DNA from 4 places in the Bradyrhizobium ferriligni genome. Region 4 is predicted to be linked to each of the others. Evidence: riboswitches for the same ligand, from Rfam matches in the RefSeq annotation. Region 4 holds a riboswitch; each other region holds the start of a gene.
The links. Region 4 has a riboswitch for cobalamin ahead of AC1VNY_RS09795 (TonB-dependent receptor). Riboswitches for the same ligand answer to the same signal wherever they lie in the genome.
Positions count from the first base shown of each region.

Region 1: another riboswitch for cobalamin. It lies ahead of AC1VNY_RS17180 (ribonucleoside-diphosphate reductase subunit alpha); the one in region 4 lies ahead of AC1VNY_RS09795 (TonB-dependent receptor).
Region 2: another riboswitch for cobalamin. It lies ahead of AC1VNY_RS14155 (DUF1636 family protein); the one in region 4 lies ahead of AC1VNY_RS09795 (TonB-dependent receptor).
Region 3: another riboswitch for cobalamin. It lies ahead of metE (5-methyltetrahydropteroyltriglutamate--homocysteine S-methyltransferase); the one in region 4 lies ahead of AC1VNY_RS09795 (TonB-dependent receptor).

Region 1 is NZ_JBXEJO010000026.1:31,244-39,162, reverse strand. It holds gene AC1VNY_RS17185 (HrpF/NolX family T3SS translocon protein) at 55-1,842, opposite strand; cobalamin riboswitch at 2,708-2,923, shown strand; gene AC1VNY_RS17180 (ribonucleoside-diphosphate reductase subunit alpha) at 3,131-4,957, shown strand; gene AC1VNY_RS17175 (ribonucleotide-diphosphate reductase subunit beta) at 4,948-6,021, shown strand.
Region 2 is NZ_JBXEJO010000020.1:47,702-55,620, forward strand. It holds gene cobU (bifunctional adenosylcobinamide kinase/adenosylcobinamide-phosphate guanylyltransferase) at 1-23, opposite strand, end outside; gene cbiB (adenosylcobinamide-phosphate synthase CbiB) at 172-1,113, shown strand; gene cobD (threonine-phosphate decarboxylase CobD) at 1,125-2,090, shown strand; gene AC1VNY_RS14145 (cobyric acid synthase) at 2,087-3,535, opposite strand; gene cobO (cob(I)yrinic acid a,c-diamide adenosyltransferase) at 3,547-4,200, opposite strand; cobalamin riboswitch at 4,237-4,451, shown strand; gene AC1VNY_RS14155 (DUF1636 family protein) at 4,546-4,920, shown strand; gene cobW (cobalamin biosynthesis protein CobW) at 4,917-5,951, shown strand; gene cobN (cobaltochelatase subunit CobN) at 5,951-7,919, shown strand, end outside.
Region 3 is NZ_JBXEJO010000021.1:13,073-20,197, forward strand. It holds gene AC1VNY_RS14520 (hypothetical protein) at 1-257, shown strand, start outside; gene AC1VNY_RS14525 (nodulate formation efficiency C protein) at 1,042-1,890, opposite strand; cobalamin riboswitch at 3,226-3,428, shown strand; gene metE (5-methyltetrahydropteroyltriglutamate--homocysteine S-methyltransferase) at 3,531-5,876, shown strand; gene AC1VNY_RS14535 (transposase) at 6,161-6,406, opposite strand; gene AC1VNY_RS14540 (IS5 family transposase) at 6,376-7,125, opposite strand, start outside.
Region 4 is NZ_JBXEJO010000013.1:5,084-13,002, forward strand. It holds gene rpmE (50S ribosomal protein L31) at 365-592, opposite strand; gene AC1VNY_RS09775 (ABC transporter ATP-binding protein/permease) at 787-2,643, shown strand; gene AC1VNY_RS09780 (hypothetical protein) at 2,796-3,188, shown strand; gene AC1VNY_RS09785 (amidohydrolase family protein) at 3,342-4,832, shown strand; gene AC1VNY_RS09790 (CobW family GTP-binding protein) at 4,834-5,757, shown strand; cobalamin riboswitch at 5,971-6,166, shown strand; gene AC1VNY_RS09795 (TonB-dependent receptor) at 6,273-7,919, shown strand, end outside.

The sequences.
Region 1 (7,919 bases), on a different contig from region 4:
TCGCAAGCTGGTCTTTCGTTCCAGCATTATCCTGCGTCGATAGCGCCGCTACGACTAGGCGTAGGCACCTGCAGCTTGCGTGCGCTCGGATTCAATCCGTGCCTTGAGGTTATTCAGATAGTCCTCCACGTAGGACTGGGCCATCGACACCGGCAGGTTGATGCCGGCCGTCGCCGCTTCTTGAATTGCATGCTTCACCAAGCCTTCTCGAATCGCTATCTTGACCTCGGGGCCGGCGATGCAGCCCACGGCCTGCGCCGCAAGACTGAGCCCGGCTTCCTCCAGCGCCTTCTTTATGTTGCCGCCGCTGATCGCGGTGTGCAGAAGATTTGCAGCTTGCGCTTCGGCCTCGATCACCATTGAAGCAAGATCGGCCAGTTCGCCCAGCCCTGGAATGAAGCCGAGTACACCAACGGCCGTCGCTGTCCAGTCGAGTACCTTCGAGCCTACCTTGAGCACGTCATTAAGTGCGTGCATGAGGGCGCCACCGTTCTTCTTGGGAGACTTGATGTCGGGCTGGTCTGCCACGCCAATCATCATGTCCGCGGTGGCCTCCTGTTCGGCCGGCGTTTGAGCGGCATGCGTTTTCAATTGCGGAGCGGCGCGGTTCGCACCAGACATGTTGTTGAAGAACTGGTTGAAATCGTTTCTGCTGATGTTTCCGGAATCAACCGTATGGCCGCCGCCGAAGTCAAAAAACTTGTGGTGGGTTTTGTAGCCAGTAATCGCGTTGTTCATCAACCCGAACAGCACAGGATCCGAGAGCAGCTGGGAAGCCGCGCTTCGTACCTCGGGGGAAAGGCTCTTGTCGTCCACCATACTCACGAGCTTTTCCCGGGTCAGATCGCCATTTCCAAAGAAAACGTCCTGGTTCTTGTTGATCGTGTTTAGTGTGCCCAGTTCGTCTCGAGTGAGACTCATCGATGACGAAGCGACCTGCAGGAAGTCCTCTTTGTGGACCTGATCTATCGAGCCGCCGTACAACTGCTTCCATTGATTCGGGTGGTCGAGAAAATATTGAGCCGCCGCGAGGACCTGTGGGGGGCATTTGCCAATGTCGGCGTTGCCGTCCACGATGTGCCTGAAATCCGCAAGGCTCAAGTTCTTGGGCAGGTTATCGGAATATCGGTAGAGTTCGCGCAAGGCATCGGTCAGGTTCATGACCGATGGCTCACCGTTCCCGGTACCGTCGGATGGGATGTAGTTCTGCTCGTAGGTCCGCGCCCGCTGCTCCTGGAACGCGGCAACTTGAGGGTGATGGTCGGAAAAGTCGCAGAGATCGCCCGCTTTGATCCTGCCGCCACAGCGGCCGTCGCCTTGCGAACCGATCGCATAGAAGAGCTCCGGGTCCTGTTGCAGTGCCTCGATCGCCGCCTTTAGATCCGGCGGTGTCGAGGGATCGTCGGCCAAATCTCCCAGAGACTTCCAATCAAGCGGGCATTTGTCCTTGTGGCGGTTCAGCACAGAGACAATCTGCAGTTCCGCATTAGTCAGCGTGCCACCGTTCCAGGTGATCCTTGAGCTTTGTACGGGCGCTTCCGCAATGATCGGGCTGCCGGCAGCACAGGACGGCTGTGGGTCATCCTGATATGCATCCAAGGCTGCCCTTATCTCTGGTGGCAGGATATTCCGCGCCTCCTGCGTGAGTTCCTCCGTCAGTTGCTTGGTTGATTCTGTGGGGGCCGGCTCCTGCGGTGCTGAATGATCGCTGGTCGTGTCTTTCGACGAGAGGCTGGCCAGCATCGCCTGAAAGCTGGAAAAGTCCTGCGCCGAAGAGGGCGGGGCGGGCATTCCGGAGAAAGCCACAGTTGAGTTGGCGGTTGGCGATAGGTCGACTGACATTACACGTCCTCCGATATAAGAGTGCACCACAAGACGGTCACCAGCGCGGCCCGAGATCGCGACGAACAAGGAGTGTTGATCGGCAGAGTTCAACAGGTCCTACCACTTGCGTCCTGTTGCTCAGTGCGCCTTCAGCGCTCAGTTCCGCGACTATCCATGGGAACACCGCCGTCTAGATATTCACGCCGTATGATAAAACGGACAACCTTTCGAGAAGCTGACGGCGCTCAGATGATTTCAAGGCGATTGATGAAATAGCCTTGCAAGCAAGGAGCCTGGACGTATTTCAATGCCGGTGCCAGCTTCGTTTGGTTGCGTTCACCTGGCCTGGTGCCATGTCAGCGAGTTAAGCTCCTGATCCAGAACCGTGTAACTGTAAGGCATCGATGGCAGCGTCAGCGGCGCGTCGAGCGTCCTGACGACGTCAGGCAGGTGAAAACAGTAACACATAGCACTTTCTTCAAGATGACAGTCTCCGAGATCGGATGAGTATGCCTGCTATTTTTCACAACAGGATCGACACCAAAATTCGTCCCAAATTTAGAGGCCGATGCTTCTTCCTAAATGGAAGCCAGCCGCGATCATCAGGTAACGAACGCTCGTCAGCTTTCGGTCAGCTCGCTTCTCTAAAGAGTTGGCCCATTCGCGCTCACGAACGCTGCCAATCTTATCACGCGACAGAAACGGTTCTTCTCATGTTGCCTGCCGTTATGCGCAAACTTAACGGAAACTAGAAAGGCAGCCCAACGGCTTCTCCAATCATCTGCAGCGGAAGTGACAGGGCGATAGAGTGGTCCGGGCGGTCGGTATGTTTTTGCCTTCTCAATCTAGATCTCTCCAGTTGACGAATCCCGGCGAGTAGTGCCTATCTCTAGCTAGTCACGGTCTTCCGCTCCCCACACCTTGTAGGTCGGAAGCTAAGAGGGAACCCGGTGCGCCAACACGGCAACTCCGGGGCTGCCCCCGCAACTGTAAGCGGCGAGCGGTTGTCATCATGGTCACTGGCGCGACACAGCGCCGGGAAGGCCGACGGCCGCAGTGACCCGCGAGCCAGGAGACCTGCCGCGACCGAACGAAAGTCCTCGGGCGGGGTGCCCCGGTGGGTCGCTTGCAGCCGGGGACATTTGCCCGGATTCCTCGCAAGTCGTCCGCGCGGCCCACGCCTAACATCGCGGGGTTGCCGATGTCGCCGTCTTACAATTTCGATCAGCAGGGTCATCTCATTGAGCCGTCGCATGTGCGGCCGCGCCCAGCGCAGGCAAGGCCTAACCCGCCTGAGTTGTGTCGTGTGTTGCCGTCGCCGGCTCCGCTGCCGCGCCCCCTTGCGCCATCGCCAAGGCCGGCCGATCTCAAGCTCGATCGGACGCGCGACGACCTGTTGACGCCGTTCGGCAAGCTGACGGTGACCGACCGTTATCTGCTCGCCGGCGAATTGCTCCAGGACATGTTCGCGCGGGTGTCTTGCGCCTTCGCGGATGATGTTGCGCATGCCCAACGTCTCTATGATGCGATGTCTCGGCTGTGGTTCATGCCGGCCACACCGGTGCTGTCCAACGGCGGCACCACGCGCGGTCTGCCGATCTCATGCTTCCTTAACTCGGTGTCGGACTCGCTCGAAGGCATCGTCGGCACCTGGAACGAGAATGTCTGGCTTGCCTCTAACGGCGGCGGCATCGGCACTTACTGGGGCAACGTTCGCTCGATCGGCGAGAAGGTGAAGGGCGGCGTTACCTCAGGTATCATCCCGTTCATCCACGTCATGGACGGCCTGGCATTGGCGATCAGCCAGGGCTCGTTGCGGCGCGGCTCTGCGGCGGTCTATCTCGATATCCACCATCCCGAGATCGAGGAGTTTCTCGAGATCCGCAAGGCGTCCGGCGACTTCAACCGCAAGAGTCTCAACCTGCACCACGGGATCAACGTTACCGACGCGTTCATGCGTGCCGTGGGCGCCGGCACCGCGTTCGCTCTGCGCAGCCCGAAGACCAACGATGTCATCCGCGAGATCGACGCCCGCCAGCTGTGGCAACGCATCCTGGAGAACCGGCTGCAGACCGGCGAGCCTTATCTGTTGTTTATCGACACCGTGAACCGATCGCTCCCCAAGCACCAGCGCGAGCTCGGCCTCAAGGTCTCTACCTCCAACCTGTGCAGCGAAATTACCCTGCCGACCGGCATCGATCATCGCGACGAGGACCGCACCGCGGTGTGCTGCCTGTCGTCGCTCAACCTCGAGACCTGGGACCAGTGGAATGAGAAGCCAGGCTTCATCGAGGACGTCATGCGCTTCCTCGACAACGTGCTGACCCACTTCATCACGGTGGCGCCGGACGGCATGAAGCGTGCCCGCTACGCCGCCTTGCGTGAGCGCTCCGTCGGCCTCGGCGTCATGGGCTTCCATTCGTTCCTGCAGGCCAAGGGCATTCCGATGGAAAGTGTCGTGGCCAAGTCGTTCAATCTGAACATGTTCCGGAAAATCCGTCGCGATGCCGACGCGGCATCCGTGACGCTCGCGCGCGAGCGTGGGCCGTGCCCGGATGCACTGGAACGCGGTGTGATGGCGCGCTTCAGCCATAAGATCGCGATCGCGCCAACCGCCTCGATCAGCATCATCTGCGGCGGGACCAGCGCTTGCGTCGAGCCGATCCCGGCCAACATCTACACCCATAAGACCTTGTCCGGTGCCATCTCGGTGCGTAATCCGCATCTCGCCAAGCTGCTGGCCGCCAAGGGCGTAGATACTTCGGCGACCTGGCAGTCGATCATCGCGCACGAGGGTTCGGTCGCCCATCTCGACATCCTGTCGGAGCACGAGAAAGCGGTCTTTCGTACCGCCTTCGAAATCGACCAGCGCTGGATCGTCGAGCTTGCCGCCGACCGCGCCGCGTTCATTTGCCAGAGCCAGTCGATTAACCTCTATCTACCGGCTGACGTCGATAAGTGGGACCTTCACATGCTGCATTGGACGGCATGGAAGCGCGGGGTGAAGAGCCTCTACTACTGCCGTTCAAAATCGATCTCGCGGGCGGCGTTCGCCGGCGACATCGCTGACGGCGACAAAGCGGCGCCGCCGCAGCCGCGCGCTGACTATGAGGAGTGCCTCGCATGTCAGTGATCGATCTCTCATCCGTCGATCCACGCACACTGATCGGCAAACGGTGCGTCGGCCTCCTCGATTCGACCGGCAGCTATGACGTCGATCGCTATGCCTGGGCTTACGAGTTCTGGAAGCGCCAGCAGCAGACCCATTGGATGGGCGAGGAGGTGCCGCTTGGTGCCGACCTCAAAGATTGGGCGTCGGACCGCGTTACCGACAGCGAGCGCGCGCTGCTCACTCAGATCTTCCGTTTCTTCACTCAATCGGACATCGAAGTCGGCGATAACTATCTTAAGCGCTACATCCCGATCTTCCAGCCGCTCACCGTCCAGATGATGATGGCGGCCTTCACCAATATGGAGACGGTCCACATCGACGCCTATGCGCTGCTGCTCAAAACGCTCGGCATGCCCAAGACCGAGTTCGAGGCATTTCGCGGCTATTCCGAGATGCGTGCCAAGGCGGACTACATGCACGAGTTCGGCGTTGACACAGTTGCCGATGTCGCCAGGACCTTGGCGATGTTCGGCGCCTTCACCGAAGGCATGGCGTTGTTCGCGAGCTTCGCGATGCTGCTCAATTTCCCCCGCCACAACAAGATGAACGGCATGGGACAGATCGTAAGCTGGTCGGTTCGCGACGAGAGCCTGCATTGTGAGGGCATTATCAAGCTGTTTCACGAATGGAACCGCGAAACCGGCGCGGTGACGCGCTCCGTCCGTGACGATATCGTCGACGTCGCCAAAACCATGGTGAAGCTGGAGGAGAATTTCGTCGACCTCGCCTTCGGCCTCGGCAAGATCGAGGGCATGAGACCTGAGCAGATCCACACTTACGTCCGCTATGTCGCCGACTGGCGACTGACCCAGTTGCGGATTGCCCCGGTCTTCGGCTTCTTCGAAGCCAAGGAGGGCGGGTTTACCCAGCTCAAGGCGCATCCGCTGCCTTGGCTCGTCGAGATTCTCAATGGCGTCGAGCACGCCAATTTCTTCGAGCAGCGCGCCACGGAGTACTCCAAGGCGGCGAGCCGCGGCAGCTGGGACGGCGAAGACGGGGTGTGGGCGGCTTTCGGCCGGACGTAGCCAGACGGAACAGCGCTTTGGAGCTGTCCGCCCGCGCATTTTCGGCTGTTTGCGAAAGGTCGGCTCTGCCGCTGCTTGCGGGGCCGCAGCGGACGTCAAGTGGCATGATCTATGCCGCTCGAAATCATGGTCGCGGCCATCGGGACGGACGTGCCAAAGTGGAGGTGTTGAGCACACCTAAGGGGCCGCCAGTATCGGAGTTTATCAAAAACGCTCCGGGTGAGATGAGCAGAGGCGGCGCGGTATAGGGTAACCGATCGAAGAAAACTGCGCCGTTGATGTGCCGACGCGCAAATGAACGCAATCCCGTTTCACGAGGCGCGCGAGGTAATCGATGTCCACGCGGTTTGCGTTAAGGCCGCCTGCAATGCGGCTTGAGAAGAATTGGTTGCACGCTCGCCGTCCTTTCGGGAAGGGCGGACGGAAACTGTTTTGCGCACCTTGGCCAAAGCACCGTGGTAAAACCTGACTTGAATGCTGCGGGCCGGCGGCTGTGGACGTGACAATCGCGCGTGATGGTCAAGGCGGCCGAAAGCGCAAGGCGGAGAAGATAAAAGAAGAAGGGGACTGGTGATCGTTCATCTCGAGCCGGGGAGCTATCTTGACGTCACCAGGTTACTGCAATGAACGATTGGGCCTTAGAGTAGGAGCTAGGCAATTTTTTTGCCGGCTAGGACCGTCACCAGTTGCTGTTGCCGTCCGCAATTTCAATCTATCGGCGCCACGGACATGGCCCTGCCGAGGCACGGGCCATGGTCGCTAGCGGGCAGGTGGATCTTCCTCAGAGTCTGCAGGTCGATCTTCAGCCGGCTCGTCAGGCCAAAGGGTCGGATCCAGCGACGGTGTGAGACGAATGAAGCCCTCGTCTCTCCATTCGGCTGTGTGAGGCACCCCGAGAAGGGTGAAAACCTTTGTGGGCTGCTCCCTGCTCGGCTTCACTCCGCTGCGCTCAAGCATATCGATCTCAGCGTCTGTGGCTGTTTGGCCGGTGAAAACCCAGTAATCCTTAGCGAGACGTCCGTTCACCATGCGGAACCCGGAAAGTTCTGGTGGTGTGGCTTCGGAAGGACCTGCCTCGGACGGCCCGGCTTGCAATGGTCGAGCGTGGGAGGGGCCGGCGTGGGACGGCCCGGCCTGCACAAGTCCGGCGTACGATGGCCCTCCATGTGATGGCGATGGCCCCGCGCCCGAAGGGCCAGCATCCACATTCTGCCATATCAGATCCTGATCGACGTCAGGCTGAGCCTCAATCGCCTGAGCGATCGTCTGCTGAGACAGGGGCTGCGGAAAGCTTTCCAGTTCTGGCGCGATGTGGACCGCAGCCGGCGTATGCGAATCATCTTCCCAGCCCAGGTCGGTCGACGGATGCGCTAAATCCAGGTACGACGAATAGGGGGCCAGCATCCAGGTAGGCGAATAGGGATGGCCTGAGCCCAAATATGGCGAATAGGCCTGCCCCTGCAGCACTGGAGGGGCAGCATGTTGTGGCGGAGCACTAGCGTGCGCGCCACTCAGCCGCTGCTCAAAGCCGGGCGCGCCCGTGAACGGTTCTGGTGGTTCGGGCTCTGGGCTCGCATTAGCTGGACCGATTGCATTGAAATCCATCCTGTCACTCCTTTCCCATGATGGGCGGATCAAGCGAGACGAAAGCTCATGTCCTCCGGCTCCGACGCGGCTGGTACGGAAGCTTGCGTTGACCTTTAGGCCCCGAGCTTCCGGCAAAGATGGCGCTCATCCGCTTCCGCTCGCGCCTAGGGGTAGCTGGTTGTCCACGTCCGTTGCGCTCGGTAGAAGGCGCAGCCATCCAGACGTCCGCAAGCTCATGCTGGAAGCATCAGCATTCGAAAAGCTGACGATCAGACGGATTGAGCCAATGCAGATCGGATCGACGTTGGCTG
Region 2 (7,919 bases), on a different contig from region 4:
CCCGTGATCAGAATGACGACCATATCATCTCCTGTGCGACCGGTACGCACGTCGTTCGGAGACGCTCTAACCACCAATCGCGGAGAAAGACAAAGCCGAAATCCGTCACAGAGGGCTTGCGCTCGGCCGATGTCTTGCGCATCAGGGGGATCGCGGCGAGGAGAGGGTTGCGTGGGTTTTGCGGGAGCGATGGCGGTGGCGATGGCGGTGGATGCCTTGATCGGCTGGCCGTCCGCGCTGTTTGCCCGCATCGGCCATCCCGTGACCTGGCTCGGCCGGCTGATCCATCTTGTCGATAGCGCCTGGAACCGCGCCTCCGATCCGCCGGCGTTTCGTCGCGGGGCTGGCGTCGCGGCTGCGATCTCGGTGATCGCGCTGGTAGTGGCGCTCGGTTGGGCCGTTCAGTTCGTGCTCGCATCCGGATGGGTTCGCGTTGTCCTCGTCGGTGTCCTGGCATGGCCGCTGGTTGCCGTGCGCTCGCTGCATGACCATGTCGCCGCGGTGGCAAGTCCTTTGGCATCCGGCGACATCACGGCTGCGCGTTTGGCGGTCGCGCAGATTGTCGGGCGTGATCCGGCTACGCTCGACGATTCCGGCATCGCGCGCGCCACCATCGAGAGCCTCGCCGAGAATGCATCCGACGGCATCGTGGCGCCGGTGTTCTGGGGCGCGCTGTTCGGCCTGCCGGGGATCCTTGGCTACAAGGCGATCAACACGCTGGACTCGATGATCGGCCACCGCACCGAGCGGCACGAAGCCTTTGGCTGGGCAGCCGCCCGGATCGACGATCTCGCCAATCTCGTTCCGGCACGGCTGACCGGGCTTCTGTTCGTGCTGCTCGCGCCGAACCGTTCGCAGGCATGGTCATGCATGTTGCGCGATGCGCATCGTCATCGCTCGCCGAATGCCGGCTGGCCAGAAGCCGCGATGGCTGGCGCGCTCGGCGTCCGGCTCAGCGGTCCCCGCATTTATCACGGTCACATCGCCGATGAGCCCTGGCTGAACGAGGGGGCGCGCGATCCGGCTGCCGCTGACGTCCTCATTGGGCTGAAGCTCTATCGCTACGCCATGGTGCTGTTGGCTGCGGCGTGCGTCGCCCTGGCGCTGGCGTGAAGGAGCGGCGCATGCGGGAGCACGGCGGGAATCTTGATGTCGCCCAGCAGCGCTTCGGCGGCGCCGCGGACGACTGGATCGACCTGTCGACCGGGATCAACCGGGTGCCGTATCCCCTGGTCGATGTCGAACCGCGACGGTGGAGCGCGCTGCCGTCGCGATCCGATCTTGAATCGCTGCACGACGCCGCGCGGCAGGCCTATGCCACCAACGCGCCGATGATGGCGATGGGCGGTGCGCAGGCCGCCATTCAGTTGCTGCCGCATCTGGCGCTCAAGGGGCGGGCGCGGATCCTGGCGCCGACCTACAATGAGTATGCCGCGGTGTTGTCGGCCGCCGGCTGGGACGTCGCCGAGGTGTCCGATCTCGCCGCGCTCCCAGGAGCGGACATTGCGATCGTCGTCAATCCGAACAATCCCGATGGACGACGCCATGATCGGCAGGAGTTGCTGGCACTGCTACCGCGCGTTGGCCGGCTCGTCATCGACGAGAGTTTTGCGGACGCCGTTCCTGACCTGTCCCTTGCACCGGAAGCAGGACGCGCGGGGCTCCTGATCCTGCGCTCATTCGGCAAGTTTTACGGGCTTGCCGGCTTGCGTCTTGGCTTCGCGATCGGCAGCGAGGCTGACATCGTCGCGCTTGCTGCGATGGCGGGCCCATGGCCGGTTTCGGGCGCCGCGATTGCGATCGGACGGCGCGCGTTGCTCGATCGCGATTGGGCAGAGGCGACCGCCGCGCGGCTCGCGGACGACTGCGTCAGGCTCGACGCGGCGGCGCGATCGCAGGGCTGGACGCTGCTCGGCGGCACGCCGCTGTTCCGGCTTTATGAGGTCGGCGATGCGCTGGCCGCGCAGGCGAAGCTTGCCGGCGGCCAGATCTGGTCGCGCGTCTTCCGGCAACAGCCGGGATGGTTGCGGCTCGGCTTGCCGGGCGGCGAGGCGGAATGGTCTCGCCTTTCCGCCGTGCTGTCCGTTTAGCGCGCCAGCGCGAGCAGGCCTTCGACATCGAGATGGGTCTCGATGTGCTCGGCAAGTGCGTCGAGCGCGCTCTCCACCCTGGCGCCGTAGGGCTGATCAGCCGCCGCGATGTCGAGTTGCGCGAGGAAAGCCTTGCGAAATTCGTCCGAGGCGAACAGGCCGTGCAGATAGCTGCCGTGAACGCGCCCGTCGCTCGAAATGGCGCCTTCCGGCCCGCCGCCAAGCAACGCAAATGGTCGCGTGCGATCCGGCCCGTCGGTGCGCCCGATATGGATTTCATAGGCGTTGATCGGTTGATGGGTCGCCTCATGCACTGCGCTGACGCGCGTCAGCGTCTTCTGTTCGGTCATCGTGGTCGTGACATCGAGCAGCCCGAGGCCGCGCGTTTCGCCGGCGGGCCCCTCGATCCCATCGGGATCGGCGACGGTGTGCCCGAGCATCTGGTAGCCGCCGCACAGGCCGAGGACATGGCCGCCGCGGCGATGATGCGCCAGGAGATCGATGTCCCAGCCCTGCGCGCGCAGGTAGGCGAGATCGCCGCGGGTCGATTTCGAGCCGGGCAGGATAACGAGCTTCGCATCACCCGGGATGGCTTCGCCCGGACGTACCATCACGAGATCGACGCCGGGCTCGAGCTTCAGCGGATCGAGGTCGTCGAAATTGGCAATCCGCGACAGCGCAAGGAATGCGATCTTGCGCTGACCGGGCTTGCGCGCCTCGCCGAGCCCAAGCGCATCTTCGGCCGGAAGCTCGCCGGCGCGGACGAACCAGGGCAGCACGCCAAAGCCGCGCCAGGCGGTGCGCTCTTCGATCAGGCGGTAACCGTCATCGAACAATGTCGGATCGCCGCGGAATTTGTTGATGACAAAGCCCTGGATCATCGCGGCATCGTCAGGGTCGATCACTGTCTTGATGCCCACGAGCTGCGCGATCACGCCGCCGCGGTCGATGTCGCCGACCAGCACCACGGGCACGCCAGCCCGGCGTGCAAAGCCCATGTTGGCGATGTCGGACTTGCGTAAGTTGACCTCGGCGGGGCTGCCGGCGCCCTCGACCAGCACGAGGCCGGCGCGCTCTTTCAGGCGGCCAAAGCTCTCCAGCACCGCGCCCATCAGCGACGGCTTCATGCCGGCGTATTCGCGCGCGCGTGCGGTGGCGATCCGTTTGCCGTGCACGATGATCTGGGCGCCGACATCGGTCTCGGGCTTGAGCAGCACCGGGTTCATGTCGGTGTGCGGCTCGACGCCGGCGGCGAGCGCCTGCAACGCCTGCGCGCGGCCGATCTCGCCGCCGTCGACGGTCACGGCGGCGTTGTTCGACATGTTCTGCGGCTTGAACGGCAGCACGCGCAGGCCGCGCCGTCGGGCCGCGCGCGCAAGGCCGGCGACGATGAGCGACTTGCCCACGTCCGAGCCGGCTCCTTGGATCATCAATGCGCGCGCCATCGTGATGTCCGTCAGAACTCGACGCCCGGCTGGGCCTTGATGCCGGAGCGGAACGGATGCTTCACCAGCGTCATCTCGGTGACGAGATCGGCAATCTCGATCAGTTCCTCCTTGGCATTGCGCCCGGTGAGTACGACATGGGTCATCGGCGGCTTCGATGTGGTCAGGAAGTCGACGACATCGGCGATCGCGAGGTAATCGTAGCGTAGTGCGATGTTGATCTCGTCGAGCACGACCATGCGCAGGCTCGGGTCCGCGATCAGCTGCTTGGCCTTTTCCCAGCCGGCTTGCGCTGCCGCGATGTCGCGGGCGCGATCCTGCGTCTCCCAGGTAAAGCCTTCGCCCATCGCATGGAATTGACAGAGATCGCCGAAATGCCCGGTGAGCAGGCGGCGCTCGCCGGTATCCCAGGCGCCCTTGATGAACTGCACCACGGCACAGGGAAAGCCGTGCGCCACACAGCGCACGATCATGCCGAACGCGGAGGAGGATTTTCCTTTGCCGGCGCCGGTATGAACGATGATCAGGCCCTTTTCACCGCTCTTGGTCGCCATGATGCGGTCGCGGGCGGCTTTCTTTTTCGCCATCTTGTCCGCATGGCGTGCATCCAGCGAAGAATCGGTGCCGACGGCGCCGTCTTCAGCTTCGTTTCCATCAGAAGTCATCACGTTCCTTCGGCTTGACAAGTGCGAGGCTTGGACGAATGGTGGGTCCGCGTTGGTTCCTGTCCTACGACAGGCGAAGAGGGAATGCGATAGGGCGATGACCGCAAGGTTCGCCCGAAGCGCAGCCGCCCCCGCGACCGTGACCGGAGAGATGCCCAAGCCACTGATTCCATACGGAGTCGGGAAGGTGGGCATCGAAGGGTAAAACCTGCTCCGCAAGCCGGGAGACCTGCCAACGCAGCATGTTGTGAGACCGGCGGACGGGGTGTTCCGCGACGGGGAACGAACCTGTCCAAAATCGGTTCGTGTGCCTCATCGCTTCCCGCTGTCAATCCAGGAAGGGCGATGAGCGTTACACTTCATGTCTGCATCACTTGCCGCGCCGGCCAGACGCCGGCGGAAGGTGAACTCGCGCCCGGTGCGCGCCTGCATGCCGCGCTCGTTGAGGCCGGCGTGCCCGATGACGTCAATCTGGTTCCCGTCGCATGTCTGTCGGCCTGCAGCCAGGGTTGCTCGGTCGCGCTCAGCGCGCCGGGGCGATGGTCCTATGTCTACGGCCGACTGTCCGCTGACAATGCCGCGGATGTGATCGCCGGTGCCTCCGCCTATGCGGCAGCGCCTGACGGCATCGTGCCGTGGCGCAGCCGTCCGGAAATCTTCCGCAAGCAATCGCTCGCCCGCATTCCACCTCTTCCCGTCGTGCCGGAGGCCGCAGAATGACCACGCTCGCCAAAATTCCGGTCACCGTCGTGACCGGCTTTCTCGGTTCCGGCAAGACGACGCTGATCCAGCATCTGATCCGCAACGCCAACGGCAAGAAGCTCGCGGTGCTGGTCAACGAATTCGGCAGCGAAGGCGTCGACGGCGACATCCTGAAGTCGTGCGCCGACGCCAATTGTCCGGCCGAGAACATCGTCGAGCTCGCCAATGGCTGCATCTGCTGCACCGTCGCCGATGATTTCATCCCGGCGATGGAGCAGTTGCTGGCGCGGAACGTGAAGCCCGATCACATCGTGATCGAGACCTCGGGGCTCGCGCTGCCGAAGCCGCTGCTGAAGGCGTTCGACTGGCCGGAAATCCGTTCGCGGATCACGGTCGACGGTGTGATCGCGCTGGCCGACGCCGAGGCTGTCGCCGCCGGCCGTTTTGCGCCTGATCCGGCCGCGGTGGACGCGCAGCGCGCAGCAGACGACAATCTGGACCACGAGACGCCGCTGTCGGAGGTGTTCGAGGACCAGATCGCCTGTGCCGATCTCGTGCTGCTGACCAAGGCCGACCTTGCCGGGGCGGAGGGGATCAAGGCAGCGAAAGAGGTGATCGCGGCCGAGATGCCGCGCGAGGTGCCGATGCTGCCCGTCGTCGACGGCACGATCGACGCGCGCGTGATCCTCGGGCTCGAGGCGGCGGCGGAAAACGATCTCGCGGCGCGGCCGTCGCATCACGATGGCGAGGAGGAACACGAGCACGACGATTTCAATTCCGTCGTGATCGATCTCCCGGAAGTTTCGGATGTCGACGCGCTGGTCGCCTCGATCAAGGGGCTGGCGCGCGAGCAGAATGTGCTGCGCGCCAAGGGCTACATCGCGGTGGAAGGCAAGCCGATGCGGCTGCTGGTGCAATCGGTCGGCGAACGGGTGCGGCATCAGTTCGACATGCCCTGGGGCGCACGGGCGCGGCAGTCGAAGCTCGTCGTGATCGGCGAACATGCCGACATCGATGAAGCCGCGATCAGGGCACGGCTTGGTGTCTGATGCACGTCGTCTTCCGCGAGAGCCGCGGCCTTGAGGAGACCGCGACGCCAAGGGACCTCGGCCAGGATCCGGCCGATCTCGTGGTGTTGTCGTTTTCCGACAGCGATCTTGCTGCCTTCGCGGCCGGCTGGCGGCGCGGCCGCGCTGCGTTGCCGTCGCTGCGGCTCGCCAATCTCGCGGAGCTGCGCCATCCGCTGTCGGTGGATACCTATATCGAGCGGACGCTCTCGCACGCGCGCGGCATTCTGGTGCGGCTGATCGGCGGCGAGCCCTACTGGTCGTACGGGCTGGCCGCGGTGCATCGGCTGGCCAAGGAGCGCGGCATTGCCCTGGTCGTTCTGCCGGCCGATGGCCGCGACGATCTGCGGCTGGATGAATTTTCGACCTTGCCGGTCTCGACGCTGCGCCGTCTCAAGGTGCTGTGCGACAAGGGCGGCCCCGTTGCCGCGCAGGCCGTGATCGCGCAACTGGCGCTGGCGTCCGGACTCTATGCCGGGCCTGTGGTCGGCGAGATCGATCTTCCCGAGATCGGCGTCTACGATTCCCGGCGCGGTGCCATCGCGGCGTTGCCGGCACCGGACGGCCAGCCGCGCGTGCTTGTCACCTTCTATCGTTCTTATCTTGCGGCCGGTGACACGGCGCCGGTCGATGCATTGATCGATGCGTTGCGCGCGAAGGGCTTTGATGCCCACGGTGTGTTCGTTACGTCGTTGAAGGCGGCAGGCGTGGCCGATTGGCTGCGCGCTCAGTTCGCGCAATGTCCGCCAGCCGCCATCGTCAATGCGACCGCGTTCTCCGCGGCTGGTGACGACGGCACGACGCCGTTCGATGCGGCCTCGTGTCCGGTGTTCCAGGTCGCGCTTTCGACGGCGCGGCGCGAGGATTGGGCTTTATCGCTGCGCGGGCTCTCGCCCGGCGATCTTGCGATGCATGTGGTGCTGCCGGAGGTCGACGGCCGCCTGTTCGCAGGCGTCGTGAGCTTCAAGTCGCCTGGTGAGCGCGATCCCGAGCTGCAATTCGCGCATCTTGCACATCGACCGGACGCCGAGCGCGTCGCTGCAATTGCCGCACGCGTGGCCGCCTGGCATCGGCTTGCCGGCAAGCCGGCACAGGAGAAGCGGCTTGCGCTGGTGCTCTCGAACTATCCAGGCCGTCCGCATCAGATCGCGCATGCCGTCGGCCTCGATGCGCTGGCCTCGGTCGAGGCGTTGCTGGCTGATCTCGCGGCCGCGGGATTTGACCTTGAGCCGGTGGCGTCGCTGGGTGACATTCTTTTGCGCAGGAATTTGACGTGGAACGTCGCCGACTATCGCGCCGCGCTTTCCGGCCTTCCCGAACCGCTGCAGGACGATCTCAGCCGCGCATGGGGCGCGCCGGACGATGATCCCGATTGCCGTGACGGCGCATTTCATTTCGCGGCGATCTGCTGCGGCAAATCGGTCATTGCCGTTCAGCCGGAGCGCGGTGAGGTCGGTCAGCGCGACGCCGATTATCACGATTTGGCACGCACGCCGCGTCACGCCTATGTCGCGTTCTATCTGTGGCTCAGGCGGCAAGGCATCGATGCCGTCGTCCACATCGGCGCGCATGGAACGCTGGAATGGCTACCGGGGAAGTCGGTTGCGCTGTCGTCCGCATGCTGGCCGGAGGCGCTGGTCGGCGATCTGCCTGTTGTCTATCCCTTCATCGTCAACGATCCCGGCGAGGCCGCGCAGGCCAAGCGCCGGATCGGTGCCGTGACGATCGGTCATCTGCCGCCGCCACTGGCACAGGCCGCGCTGCCGGAAGGCCTGCGCAGTCTCGAGCGCTTGCTCGATGAGTATTCGACTGCCGATGGTCTCGATCCGGCGCGGCGGCAGCGCCTGATCGCCGCGATCCGCGACGAAGCGCGCATCGCCGGGCTGGAAGACGATCTCGGTCTCGCCGCGTCGGTCTCCGCGGCCGAGGCCATTCCACAGATCGATCGCT
Region 3 (7,125 bases), on a different contig from region 4:
AGATCGCGGCTGGCTTCGATGCGGAGCCAAGCCTTGACACGCCTCCGCACGATAGCGAGTGGCTCAGATGCGCGAACTTCGTGTATCGGGTACGCCGGCGAAAGGCAGAGCGATCCACGCTTGGAGAATTTGACAACATCGAGCGCTCCGTCGGCGCGGAGAAGGCGGCCGGCCTTCGGAAGGCGTTTCACTTCTTGCTGCGACGACGATTCGTGTTCGTGGCGATCCTCGCACCGGGACGGTCTACAACACGATGATGGATGGCCGCTTCCGCGACGTGGTCGATGGCTTCTTCGACAGTTACGGTTATCGCGTCCATCGCGATCCGGAGGCGCAGTGGGGAGCCGTGAACTGCCGATCTCTTGTTACGGGCTTGAAGTCGACGGCCGACTCAAAGCCGAATTTGTAACGAGAGACGGCGCCCGGGCGGGTGGGGAAGAGCTAAAGAAGCATGCTTCAGATCGGGATTTACGACGCGCAAACGAATGCGCGTGAGGAAATCTCGATCTTCCGTCCCAATTCTGCGGTCGATAAATCGCAGCATGGCTGCAGAGCTCCTCGCCGGGGATACTCGCGAAAGGGGCCCGCCGCCATGAAGTATGCCGGCGTCGCTATCACTGCCCCGTTCCCGGGTACCCTTTTAACCGGTCTCGTCGCTGCACTCGCTCCCGCGTGCCGCCTTCGGCGTCACGCTCCTACGGGTGCCATTGTCCGTTGAAGCGATGCGCTGCGCGCACGCCTGGTCAGAGCAGGGGCCGCAAGCATCGCTGGGCCAACTCCCCCGAAGAATGGATCTAGAGCTGGCCGCGTCGCAGGTTGGCGTCCGCTCGCTGCATGTGAGCGGGGAGGGCTAAGCCGGCTCTCGTAAGCTGGCACGTGGTCGCCTGGTCATGGCATCGATTGCTTCGCGGAATGGGCCGAGAGCAACGGTGCTACCCTATGACGAGCTGCGAGGGGCTCGCGGTTTGTCGCAAAAGCGTAACAGGTCAAGTCAGCGCTTCCGAACGCGTGTGCTTTGCTGCTCCTCGGAGGCGCTCAGCGTCAAGGAGCTGCGCCGCGATCTTGCTTTGTGCGACCATCGGCCGAGGCCTTTCGCGTCCTCTCTATTGCTTCCCGTTCACTTGGCTCTATCCGATCGAACCAGGAGCCTGGAGGAAAGGCCGCGATGCGCTTGGCGAAGAAAGATTGCGGCTCCCAATCTTGTCCCTCGCTCTTCTCGAAAGCGATGACGCCGTTGTGGGTAAAATAATGGGGCCCCGGGATCTTACAGTTCACCAAAAGCAGAACGCGCCACAGATCCCCCTTCTCGGCCGACTTGTCATTCGGTTTCGACACGTAATCAACTACAACGGGTTCAATGATATGGCAGCGGCCGTGCCGCAGAAGATTGCCGAGCTTGCCTTGCGCAGTCGTCACGAAATTGAAGTTGGCCGGATCATGCAGAAAGTGAAGATTTGCGTCCCTTTCGCCATCTGTGACTTCACTGGCGATCAACGAGAGCGCCAAGGCACGCCAGCCCAACTCAATCGGCTTTGCATATGTCGACGCAAGTTTAATCGTCCCGTCGGTCGCGATCTTCCAAGTGATAGCGTACTGTTCGTCTGATCTATTGTCCGGGTGCCTGGTCCATGAAAAATAGACATACTCTGTTCGGTCAATTCCTTCGGCGACTCCCCATGATCGAGGCACAAAGTGAGCCACCTTCGAGACCATGGAGATGATTTGTTCTATAGTCTCACCATCTTGCGCTCGCCACGTTGACTTGACCCTTTCGACAAGCGCGTGGTCGTTGGCGCGAACATTGTTGCTCGTCGCCGCCAGCCCGGCCAGGCAGATCAGCGACCGACCGATACAGAACCAAAGCACGCGTCTTCCAGACATTTTCTTCATTGCTTCCGGCCCATCTGGTTATCATCCACACGTCAATTCCAAAGCGGGGACGTTCTCCTCAACGTGCTATGCGCGATCGCAAGAAGTTAGCGGCAACGTGACGCGGGCGCCTGCCGATGTCCCGCACGAGCAGGCGCCGTCCCTCGATGTCACGCGCCGCTAACTTCAGTGGTCAGCCAAAGCCTCAATTTGCAATGCTGGACCCGCCCAGGAGGAGAAGCCTGGACATGCCAAGGGCTTGCATTCTTCGTGCCAGGCAATAACCGGCAGTTCGCGCCAGATTTGTGCCGTCTTTGTCGACTTACCGACCTGCGCACGTTCTAATGTTACCATTCAGCCTATTCGCCACGACGTCCGAGAATGATTCTTATCACGCACTGAATCTTCGACAGTGCGGGCGAATGCCTTGCTGCCGGAGTCTTGACGACAATTGGGAGCAGGTATGCCGCCATCGATCCGTGTGATCCGGGGGCGTCGCCGCTACTACGAATGTCGAGGGCGCCCAAGCCTGTTGTGCTTGGCACTTTGCGGCCTACATCAACGCGGAGCCGCCCTTCAGCGGCGAGCGATTTGGAATCGACGTTAAGGAACTTCACGGATCAAGCAGGCGGACGAGACGTAGCATTCTCCGCTCGCGCGATGTTATGGGCCGTCGTCTACCTGCTCGTCATTGCAGTCAACATTAGAGGAACTGCGCTTCCACGCAGCCGTGTCGACCGGCAAGAGAAAAGTCTCAGGTCTTACTAGCTTCGGCTTGAATTACTCAACGCTTTCGAGAGCATCTGTCTGACGGGGTGGCTCATAAAAGGCCTTGCCATCCAGCCGAACAGACCGACAGTAAAGACGGCAGCAGCAAAGACGCCGAGGGCGCTCCAAACAGCAATTTTCATTGCGAGGCTCTCTTGTGGTTGTGGTGATTCAATGTGCTTGCTTTGGCCAGTATCACTAAAACATCAGCGTAACGCCTACCAGGATTGGCTGGTCGTACATCGACATGCTCGCTGAGCACGCTGCTGGATTTAGCGCATACCTCTTGCGCCTATTCGACACTGATCCATGGTTATTGGTGGAGAAGGGAGGAGGCATCGAAGCGTGCTCGATGAATCGTTCGAAAGCCGGGCCGCATGAAAACGTCCCGCTCGGCGTGGTACTGCCGCGTCGTCTCTTCAATAGATCTGACACGCCGCCCGACGCCACGCGCCTTCGAGATGGCCATTTCGATATCTTATGATTGGAGAGTGGCGTCCACGTCGCGATCAAGAGTGGCCTTGGAGCGTCGTTCGCGTAAGAGGCCGCAGCACCAATTTGAGAGGTTGACGGCCGAGTTCTCTTGCCGATAATCCAAGTCGTCGAGGTTCTCCGGTTTCCATTTGATCCGGAGCTAAGAGGGAAGCCGGTGCCAATGCCGGCGCTGCCCCCGCAACTGTGAGCGGCGAGCCACTGTCCAACAAAGTCACTGAAGCCCGCGCGGCTTCGGGAAGGCCGGACAGCAGCAATGACCCGCGAGCCAGGAGACCTGCCCCGACAATATGTTCATCCACGGGCGGGGTGTCCCGGTGGTGCGCCAAGCAGCCGTCGCTCGGGCGACTTCTCCTGCCTGCGTCCGCCACGGCCTTTGCCCCCAACACGGGGTTAGCGCTATGTCTCTTCTCTCACTTCCGGTTGCCACGCTCGGAACGCCGCGCATCGGTCCAAGGCGCGAGCTCAAATTTGCACTCGAAAGCTATTGGGCCGGAAGAACCAGCGAACAGCAGTTGCTCGAGGATGCGGCCGGCCTACGTGCCGCGAACTGGGCGCGCCAGAAGTCCCTCGGTGTCACCGTCATTCCGTCGAACGACTTCTCGCTGTACGATCAGGTGCTCGACACCAGTGTTATGGTCGGCGCCATCCCGGAAGTCTACGCCTCGAAAGCCGAGCCCGTTTCCCTCAAGACGTATTTCGCCATGGCACGCGGTTCACAATACGACAGCCGGGGTGCGAGTTGCGGCCACGGATCTCGCGGCGATGGCGCACCCGCGCAGGAGATGACCAAGTGGTTCGACACCAACTACCATTACATGGTCCCGGAATTTCACCGCGGACAGACTTTCAGGCTGTCCTCTCGCAAGCCTATCGAGGAGTATGAGGAAGCCAAGGCCATTGGCTTTCAGACTCGCCCTGTCCTGATCGGCCCGGTCACATTCCTAAAGCTAGGCAAGAGTGCTGATCCTGCGTTCCAGCCACTGTCACTATTGGATGACCTGCTACAGGTTTATATCGAGGTTCTGCAGGAATTGGCCAAACGTGGGGCAAATTGGGTTCAGTTCGACGAGCCCTGCCTGGTTCTTGATCTGGATGAGGAATCAAGAAAATCCTTGCTACATGCCTATGACCGGCTCGCCAAGGAAGGGCCGGCCATCAAGATCATGGTCGCCAGCTATTTCGGTGGCCTCGGCGACAATCTTCCCACCGCCTTGCGCCTGCCTGTCGCCGGGCTGCACGTCGACCTGGTTCGGTCGCCAGCGTTATTGGACCAGATCATAACCGCCAAGCGAAGTGATCTTGTCGTGTCACTCGGCGCGATAGACGGCCGCAATGTGTGGCGAACGAATTTGTCGGCACTGCGCCAGCGGCTCGATCCCGCTATCGCGAAGCTCAGCAAGGATCGCATACAAATCGCTCCCTCCTGTTCGCTGCTTCACGTGCCGGTCGATGTTGAACTCGAGACGGAGCTCGCTTCAGACGTCAAGAGTTGGCTTGCATTCTCGGTTCAGAAGATTCGCGAGCTTGCGACCTTGGCGCGGGCTCTTGCAGGCGATCAGAATGTTGCCGGCGCTCTTGCGGAATCGGAGCGCGCCACCACCAATCGTGGGACTTCGCCAAAGATCCAAGATGCCGGTGTCGCCGTCCGGATGAGAGCGATTAACCGGACCACGCGCCGGCGCGCCAGTCCATTTGCCAGTCGTGCCGAGATCCAGCGCAAGCGCTTCAAACTACCGGCGTTTCCTACCACGACGATCGGTTCGTTTCCGCAGACTGCGAAGGTCCGCAATGCCCGCGCAGCACACGCGCGAGGCGCGATGAGCGACGGACAATACGACGAGTTCCTCAAGGAAGAGACTGCCCGTGCCGTACGTTGGCAGGAGGACATTGGCCTGGACGTGCTCGTGCACGGCGAGTTTGAGCGCAATGACATGGTGCAGTACTTCGGCGAACAACTCGCCGGCTTCGCATTTACCAAAAACGGCTGGGTACAATCCTATGGTTCGCGCTGTGTCCGGCCGCCGATCTTGTTTGGCGATGTCTCACGGCCGAAACCGATCACCGTGGGGTGGTGGCGGTACGCGCAATCGCTAACCGAGAAGCCGATGAAGGCGATGTTGACCGGACCAGTGACGATCTTGAACTGGTCGTTTGTTCGCGATGATATTCCCCGAGGCGAGGTCTGTCGTCAAATTGCGCTCGCTATCCGAGACGAAGTCGGCGATCTCGAAAATGCTGGTGCGGCCATGATCCAGATCGACGAGGCTGCACTGCGCGAAGGATTGCCGCCGCGTCGATCGGAGTGGACGGCTTATCTCGAGTGGGCCGGGGATTGCTTCCGCATCTGCTCATCGGGCGTCGCCGATCAAACCCAGATCCATACCCACATGTGCTACTCGGAATTCAACGACATCATCGATGCGATTGCTGCAATGGACGCGGACGTCATCTCGATCGAGACTTCGCGCTCGAAGATGGAACTGCTCGACGCGTTCCGGAACTACAAATATCCGAATCAAATCGGGCCGGGCGTGTACGATATCCATTCTCCGCGCGTGCCCGAGTCGAGCGAGATGAAAGAGCTCGTGGCTTTAGCTCGAAAGCGGCTGCAGGATTCGCAACTCTGGGTCAATCCGGACTGCGGCCTGAAGACGCGCAAATGGGAGGAGGTTCGCCCCGCGCTGGTCAACATGGTCTCCGCGGCCCGCGAACTACGCGCCGCATCGGCTCCAGCCGACCGTTGATCTGGGACTGGTCTTGGTCGAGAATTCGACCGCCTGTCAACGATTTGCGGGCTCGATAATCGTGAGAGATCCTGGTGAAAAAAGGCCCGGCCGCCTTTAGCGGCCGGGCGGAAGTATGTCCGGGAGGAGCGACGCTGCTAGGCAACGTGCCGACCTCCATCAGCGGAAGGAGGACAGCCGATGGTCCGATTACGGCGAGGACATCCGCCGAAATCTGACCCTAGTTGAGGCGCAAGTTCAGCGTAGCTCAATCATGCCCTGATATGCGGCCCATATACCTGGGATTAGAAAGTCGTTCGTGAAGAACGTTTCTGAGCACCGTTTACGCGAGGCGTTGCGATAGACGGCGACAGCGTGTCCAGAGCAGGACGCGTAAAAGTTCCGTGAACCAGTGGCGGTAAGTTGTAGCCGGCGGCGGCGAGCACGGCGTTGATGCGGTCGCCATCGCGGCCCTTGAGATGGTTGCGGCGCATTCGGTGGTCGTCCTTGAGATGGCCGATCACAGGCTCGACGGCGGCGCGGCGCTGCATCTCGCGGCGGATGGCGTTGGTGACGCGGCGAACCTGGCCGCTGATCCAGACCTTGAACCGGTTTGGATAGTTGTGGCCGCGATAGCCCTTATCGCCGTGGATGCGGCGCGCTGGACCCCTGTGAGCTTTTCGAGATCGGCGATGACGGGACCGAGCGTGTGGCCGTCATAGGGATTGCCGTGCAGGGCCTTGGCATGCAGCACGAACTGCCCGCCTTTGGGCGCTGTGGCAGGCGTGGCAATCGAGACTTTGCAGCCAAACTCGTAAGGTGCCCGGGCCGTGCCTTTGCCGATGCACTCCACCTCGGGGGCGTGCAACGAGTAGACCTTGGGACCGCGCTGACGCTGCTCTTGATGGCGAACCCGGCGGGCGAGATCGAGCCGCGGACCAAAGCGATCCTCGCGCGCAGGGTCGCCCTCGATCTTGCGTCTGATGTCACGGATGATGCGGCCAAGCCGGGTGCGCAGGAATTTGAGTTCTCGCCGGGCGCGCTTGAACTGGTGGGCATGCGTGTAGCGTCCCACCATGACGGCGGCGCGCTTGACCACGCGCAGATAGCTCTGGCGCAGTTCGATACCCTCGCGTTTGGCCAAATCGACCAGCTTCTCGATCGCCCGGTGCATGAGCCGCGCATCGCTCGGATGCGCGATCGCCTTGTCCCGGACGGTGGTGTCCACAACGACCCGCTCGAGATCTTTGGTCTCGATCGCCCCAGTTCG
Region 4 (7,919 bases):
TTGGAGCGAAGCGGACATCGTCGAAAGTCGAGCCACACATTCAGTGTCGTCCCGGGCTTGACCCGGGACCCATAACCACAAGTGAGAGTAGTTGCGCGACGCTGGGGCCGCAGCCCTCTTCAACAACACGACCCTGTGGTTATGGGTCCCTGCTCCCGTGCGCAATTGCGCACTAGGCAGGGACGACGATTGTGGATGGAGGCCGTGCCACACATTTGCTGTCGTCCTGGCCTTTGCCAGGACGACCCATCGAAAGGATCGCGGGCTCGTTCAGCCCGCCGATCTGCACCAGCCCCAAAAACAAAAACGCCCCCGTGACGGGGGCGTTTTGCGTGTGATCGCCGGGGCGATTGCGAAGCGGACTTTAGTCCTTCTTGAGGAAGCCCGAAAACTTCTTCTGGAAACGCGAGACGCGGCCACCGCGGTCCATCAGCTGCTGGGTGCCGCCGGTCCAGGCCGGGTGCGACTTGGGGTCGATGTCGAGGTTCAGCGTGTCGCCTTCCTTGCCCCAGGTCGAGCGGGTCAGGTACTCGGTGCCGTCGGTCATGACGACCTTAATCGTATGATAATTCGGATGAATATCGGCTTTCATGACAGTTCCTTCGGCGCGCCGGCGCCCGTCTCAAGATGTCTGGAATACGGGATTTGCGCGGGTCTATAACCCATGGAGCCCGCCAAAACAAGCCAAGAAAGGGCCTAAGCCCATCACCGGATTGGGACTTTACCGGATTTGCCAGCGGGGGGTCGGCGGGCCTATGTGGGGGGCGATAGAACCGGTCTAGATTGATGAGCGTAGCCGAACAGCTTGAGACCCCGCGCGGCGCCCCGCAGCCCCCGCGCGACGCGTTGCTCGATGAGGAAGCCTTCATCGAGAGCCAGATCACGGAGCCGGCGAAGAGCCGTGCCCGGTTGCGGCCGTTGCTTGCGCTCGCGCCCTATGTGGCGCGCTACAAGGGCCGGGCGATCCTCGCGTTGATCTCGCTGACGATCGCCGCGATCACCACGCTGATCGTGCCGGTCGCGGTGCGGCGGATGATCGACATGGGCTTCACGCCCGAAGGCATCGCGATGATCAACAGTTATTTCAGCGTGATGATCGCGGTCGTCGCGGTGCTCGCCTGTGCCAGCGCCTCGCGCTACTACCTCGTGATGACGATCGGCGAACGCATCGTCGCCGATCTCCGGCGCGACGTGTTCGCGCATCTGATTTCGCTGTCGCCCTCGTTCTTCGATTCCGCGCGGTCAGGCGAATTGGTGTCGCGGCTCACCGCCGACACCACGCAGATCAAGTCCGCGGTCGGCGCCTCGGTGTCGATCGCGCTGCGCAATCTGATGCTGTTCTTCGGTGCCGCCGCGATGATGGTGATCACCAGCCCGCGGCTGTCCGGCTTCGTGTTGCTCGCGATCCCGATCATTGTGATTCCGCTGGTGGCGTTCGGCCGCTGGGTGCGGCGGCTGTCGCGCACCGCCCAGGATACGCTGGCCGATGCCAGCGCCTATGCCTCGGAGCTGGTCAATGCGATCCGCACCGTGCAGGCCTATACCGGCGAGCGGCTCGCCAGGACGCGTTTTGCCGGCGAGGTCGAGCAGGCCTATCAGGCCGCGCGCAGCTCGACCAAGGCGCGCGCGGTGCTGACGCTGATCGTCATCTTCATCGTGTTCGCCAGCGTCGTCGTGATCCTCTGGGTCGGCTCGCATGACGTGCTGGTCGGAACCATCAGTCCGGGCCGGCTCGGCCAGTTCATTCTCTACACGGCGTTCGCCGCGAGCGGCCTCGGCCAGCTCAGCGAGGTCTGGGGCGAGGTCTCGGCCGCATCGGGCGCCGCCGAGCGGCTGTTCGAGATACTGCGCGTCAGGCCGCAGATCGCGGCGCCCGCATCGCCGCGCGCGCTGCCGCAGCCGGCGCGCGGCGATGTCGGCTTCGACAATGTCAGCTTCGCCTATCCGACCCGGCCCAACGCGCTCGCGGTCGACGGCGTGTCGCTGGCGGTGCGATCAGGTGAAAAGGTCGCGATCGTCGGTCCGTCCGGCGCCGGCAAGAGCACGCTGTTCCATCTGCTGCTGCGCTTCTACGATCCGACGTCCGGTACGATCTCGCTCGACGGAGTTCCGATCCGGCAGGCCGATCCGGCCGAGGCGCGCGCGCGCATCGCGCTGGTGCCACAGGATTCCGTGGTGTTTGCCGCAAGCGCCCGCGAGAACATCCGGTTCGGCCGGCCCGATGCCACCGATGCCGAGGTCGAGCGCGCCGCCGATCTCGCCCATGCCACTGAATTCCTGCGCCGCCTGCCCGAAGGCTTCGACGCCCAGCTCGGCGAGCGCGGCGTGACGCTGTCCGGCGGCCAGCGCCAGCGCATCGCGATCGCGCGCGCGATTCTGCGCGATGCGCCGCTGCTGCTGCTCGACGAGGCGACCTCGGCGCTCGACGCCGAGAGCGAGACGCTGGTGCAGACCGCGCTGGAGGAGTTGATGCGCCACCGCACCACGCTGGTGATCGCGCATCGGCTGGCGACCGTCTTGTCCTGCGACCGCATCCTGGTGATGGACCAGGGCAGGATCGTCGAGCAGGGCACCCACGCCGAACTGGTCGCCGCGGGCGGCCTCTACGCCCGGCTGGCGCGGCTGCAGTTCGAGGGGATTTGAGCGAATTGGGCCTCGGCGCGCTCCGCCTATGCGATTCCTATGCGATCGGGCGCGCGCTCCCCTCGAAAATCTATTCCCGCGCAACGATAGTCGCGCCGCGCCCGACCTCCCTCGACAGCCGAACGAGGTCCGGCGCGCGGGGTGTTCGACTGATGCGCGAGAATGCGACCGAACCGGAGAGCAAGCTGCTTTGTGCCTGGCAGCTTGCCGTGCTGCGCTTCGCAGTGACGCTTGACGACGACGATCGGATGCACGCGCTCGGTGTGGCCGGCGAGGTCGACCGGCTGGGCAGCGCGGCCGATGACGCCTTCCACTTCTTCCGCAGGACGACCGCAGAGCTGTGCGCGGCGATCTCCGGTCAAAGCGCGGATCAGGATGCCGTCATCCGGCGGTTCCTGGCGCAGATCGACAATGTCAGGCTCAAGCGCGCGGTCGAGGCGGCGATCGCCAACGACCGCACGCCGCCGAAACTCGTGGCGAGCCGCGTGAAGCCCGGCCCCGATCTCTGGCGCGGGCTGCCGTCGCGGCGTGCAACCGGAACGTAGGAAGGGCCTCACTCTGCAATCGCCATCACGGCGCGGCGGATATTCCGTCACAGCATGTCGCCACAACCCTGGCCGGCTTGCTGCGATCAGTGCGATGCGCTTCTCTGTGCTCGACAGGAGACCGGTCGGTTTCGGAATGCGGGGAGTGGCGAGATGGGTGGCTTGGTGATCAGCGGCGGCCGGGTGGTGGATCCGGCCAGCGGGATGGACGCGATCGGCGATGTGGCTGTGGTCGACGGCAAGATCGCCGCGGTCGGCAGCGGCCTCGGCGGCGCCGAGCGGCAGATCGACGCGACCGGGCTCGTGGTGGCGCCGGGTTTCATCGACCTGCACGCGCATGGCCAGACCATTCCGGCCGACCGCATGCAGGCCTTCGACGGGGTGACGACCTCGCTCGACCTCGAGGCCGGCGTGCTGCCGGTCGCGTCCTGGTACAAGCGCCAGGCCGAGAAGGGCAGGGTGCTGAACTACGGCGCCGCCGCCAACTGGGCCTTCGCGCGCATCGGTGCGATGACCGGTTCGAATTCGGAAAGCTCGCTGGAATCGTTTGGCGCCGCGATGCGCGATCGCCGCTGGATCGAAAACGTCGCGACCGAAGGCGAGGTCGGCGGCATCCTCGACCGCCTCGCGATCGGCCTGAACGAGGGCGGTATCGGCATCGGCATTCTCAACGCCTATGCGCCGGGCGCCGGCGTGCAGGAATTGACCGCGGTGTGCCAGCTCGCGGCCACGCATGCGGTGCCGACCTTCACCCACGTCGCCTACATGTCGCGGATCGATCCCGAGAGCGCGGCCGAGGCCTATATCCGCCTGATCGGGTATGCCGGCGCCACCGGCGCGCATATGCACATCTGTCATTTCAACTCGTCGAGCAAGACGGATATCGAACGCTGTGTTGCGCTGATCGCGAAAGCGCAGGCGCAGGGCCTGCCGATCACGGTGGAGGCCTATCCCTACGGAACCGGCTCGACCGTGCTGGCGGCGACCTTCTTCAGCGATCCGAAGTTCGAGGAGCGCAACGGCCTCGGTTATGATTCGGTGCAGCGCGTGACCGATGGTCACCGTTTCGGCAGCCGCGAGGAGTTGCTGGCGGCACAGGCCGAAGAGCCCTCGACCTTGGTGCTGTGGCACGTGCTCGACATCGAGAACAACGCGCATCATCGCGATCTGCTCGACATGGCGGTGCTGTATCCGGGCGGCGCGATCGCCTCCGATGCGATGCCGTGGACGCTGTCGGACGGCCGCCCCTACACCGGCGACGCCTGGCCGCTGCCCGACGATGCCACCTCGCATCCGCGTTCGGCGGGCTGTTTCACCCGCTTCATCCGCGAATGGGTGCGCGAGCGCAAGAAAGTGTCGCTGCTCGAGGGCATCCGCAAATGCGCGCTGATCCCGGCCGAGATCCTGTCGGCGAGCACGCCGGCGATGCGGGCCAAGGGCAGGCTGCAGGTCGGCGCCGACGCCGATGTCGTGGTCTTCGACTTCGAGACGCTGAGCGATCGCGCGACCTTCTCCGCGATGAATCGTCCGGCGGAGGGCGTGCGGCATCTCGTGGTCAGCGGCCAGCCGCTGATCAGCGATGGTGTGCTCGATGTCGCGGCGCGTCCCGGCCGGCCGGTGCGCCGGCCCGTCGCCGGGGGCTGAGGTGCCGGTCCCGATCCTGCTGGTCGCGGGCTTCCTCGGGGCGGGCAAGACCACGGTCGTCAACCATCTGCTGGCGCATGCGCAAGGGCGGCGCATCGCCGCCGTGGTCAACGATTTCGGTGCGATCAATATCGACGCGGAGCTGATCGCGGGCGCCAGCGACGGCGTGGTCAGCCTGAGCAACGGCTGCATCTGCTGCACGCTGGAGGGTGACCTGCTGCGCACCCTCGCCACGCTGCTGCGGCGTGATCCGCGTCCCGAATTCATCGTGATCGAGACCAGCGGGATCGCCGATCCCGCCGACATCGTGCGCAACCTGATGGATCCCGTGATCTGGAAGGAGGCGCCGCTGGAGACCGTGCTGTGCGTGGTCGATGCAACGCAGCCTGCGGCGATGCTGAACGATGCGCTGCTGCGCTCGCAGCTGCGGGCGGCGGACGTGGTGGCGCTGAGCAAGGTCGATCTGGCCGATGCCGCCGCGTGCGCCGCGATCCGCGACGCGTTGCGCGCGATTCGTCCCGCGGCCGTGGTGGTTGATGCGTTGCATGGCGAGGTGCCGGCCGCGCTGCTGTTTCCGGCGGATCTCGATCATGTGCCGGCGCCGCGCGAGACCGCGCCGCGACGGCCGGTGTCCGATCGCTTCGAGACGCTGAGCTGGACCTCGGAGCGGCCCGTCGTGCTGCTGCGCCTGCAGCAGGCGATCGGCAGACTGGCGCCGAAGCTGGCGCGGGCGAAGGGATTGTTCGAGACGGTGGAGCAGCCCGGGCGGCTGACGGTGTTTCAACTCGCCGGCGGCCGCGCGACCTTGGCTGCGGGCGGCGTGCCGTCGCCCGGCGTGCCGCGCACGCGCATCGTGTTCATCGCCGAGATGGGTGCGCTCTCGCGAGCGGAGATTGATGAGGTGATGGAGGGATGCGTCGAGTGATCCGTCACCCTGAGGAGCGCGTAGCGCGTCTCGAAGGGTCGACGGCCCGGCTGGTGGCCGTCGATCCTTCGAGACGCCGCTTCGCGGCTCCTCAGGATGACGGGTCTAGGAAGTCTCTGCGTCAGCCATGACATCGCTGTGTCATCGCCGCAGCACCATCCCGCAAAGCATGTGTGCGACAATCGCATCGAATTGACAGCCCTGCCGCCACCACCTATCGTTTTTGCCGACGGTTCCCTTCGGGGATCAAAAGGGAATGCGGTGCGAGGGTAACCCCAATGCCGCAGCTGTCCCCGCAACTGTAAACGGCGAGCCTTTCGTCAATTTGCCACTGGGCTATCAGGCCCGGGAAGGCGTCGACAGGCGATGACCCGTGAGCCAGGAGACCTGCCGTCAGTCGTGGTCACACGCGAGCACATCGGGCGGGGGCGTCCTGGTGGGATCGGAGCACTGCCTTGTGGGCAATGCGCCAGTCCGCGTTCGCGGTGACGTGCCACGTTACCGCGAGTCCTTTCATGTCTCCGTCCTCTCCCGTTGCGCGCAAATGGCGCCTCGGTCTTCTCTGCTCCCTGTCATCGCTGCTGCTGCCGGCCGAAGGCTCGGCACAAACACCTCCTCCAACCAGGCTCGATCCGATCGAGGTCGCGCCTTTCGCTGCGGCAAAGCCGAAGCCTGCGGTGCGCAGCCGTGACGTGGCCGCCGCGGCGCGGCCGCGGCCAAGGCCCGCGACGGCCGCACCAGCCAGCAACACGCCGCGCGCCGCGGCGTCAGGCGCTTCGGGATCGGCATCGCCGACGCTCAACGCCACCACGCAGGGCGGCACCGGCAGCCGGCTCAATCTGACGCCGCTGCAGACGCCCGCCAGCGTCGAGATCATCACGGCGCAGACCATCGCCGAACGCGGCCAGCATAATGTGCTCGATGCCGTCACCCAGGACGCGGCCGGCTTCATCGCAACGCCGGCGCCCGGCAATGGCGGCCTGTCGTTCAGCACCCGCGGCTTTTCCGGCAGCAACTCGGTGATGACGCTGTATGACGGCACGCGTTTCTATATCGGCTCCGGCACGCTGACGTTCCCCTACGACACCTGGTCGACGCAGCGCATCGAGGTGCTGCGCGGGCCGGCCTCGGTGCTATACGGCGAGGGCGCGATCGGCGGCGTCATCAACGTGATTCCGAAGAAACCCCTCAATACGCCTTATAACGAGGCCGAGGTCTCGCTCGACAGCAACATGACGCGGCGGCTCTCGGTGGACAGCACCGGTCCGATCAATCCCAATGTGTCGTACCGCGTCAACGCCACCGGCAACATGTCGGACGGCTGGGTCGATCGCGACAAGACCTCGAATGCGGTGGTCTCCGCCGCCGTGCGGGTGCAGGCGTCGGACAATCTCGCCTTCACGCTGTCGGAGGATTACGGCGACCGCAGTCCGTCGCGTTATTTTGGTACGCCGCTGATCAACGGCTCGATCCAGGACGCGCTGCGCTTCAAGAACTACAACGCATCGGACAGCGCGATCCGCTATCAGGACAGCTGGACCCGGTTCAAGACCGAGTGGGATGTCGCCGACGGCATCAAGGTCAACAACACGCTGTATTACCTGACCAGCGAGCGGCACTGGCGCGACATCGAGAACTACACCTGGAATCCGAAGACCCAGCTGATCGATCGCACGAGCTATATCGAGATCTTCCACGACCAGAAGCAGCTCGGCAACCGGATGGATACGACCGTCAGCGGTCACGTATTCGGACTTGCGAACCAGGTCGTCGCCGGGTTCGACGTCAACCGGATCGACTTCACCCATATCAACAACTCGCCCTATGGCGGCGCGTCGTCGGTCAATCCCTACGTGTTCGATCCGGGATCGTTCTTCGCGACGACGACGGCGACCACGCCGGGCTTCAACGCGATCGTCAATCAATACGCGCTGTTCGCCGAGGATCGGCTCTCGCTGACCGATCAATTGTCGCTCGTCACCGGGGTCAGGTATGACCGCCCCGAGGTCGACCGCACCGACTACAAGACGCCGGCAAACAGTTTTGAGACGACGCTATCGGGCACGAGCTGGCGCGCCGGCCTCGTTTACGAGCCGATCAAGAACCTCGCGTTCTACGGTCAGTATGCGGTCGGCGTCGATCCGGTCAGCAATCTGATCTCG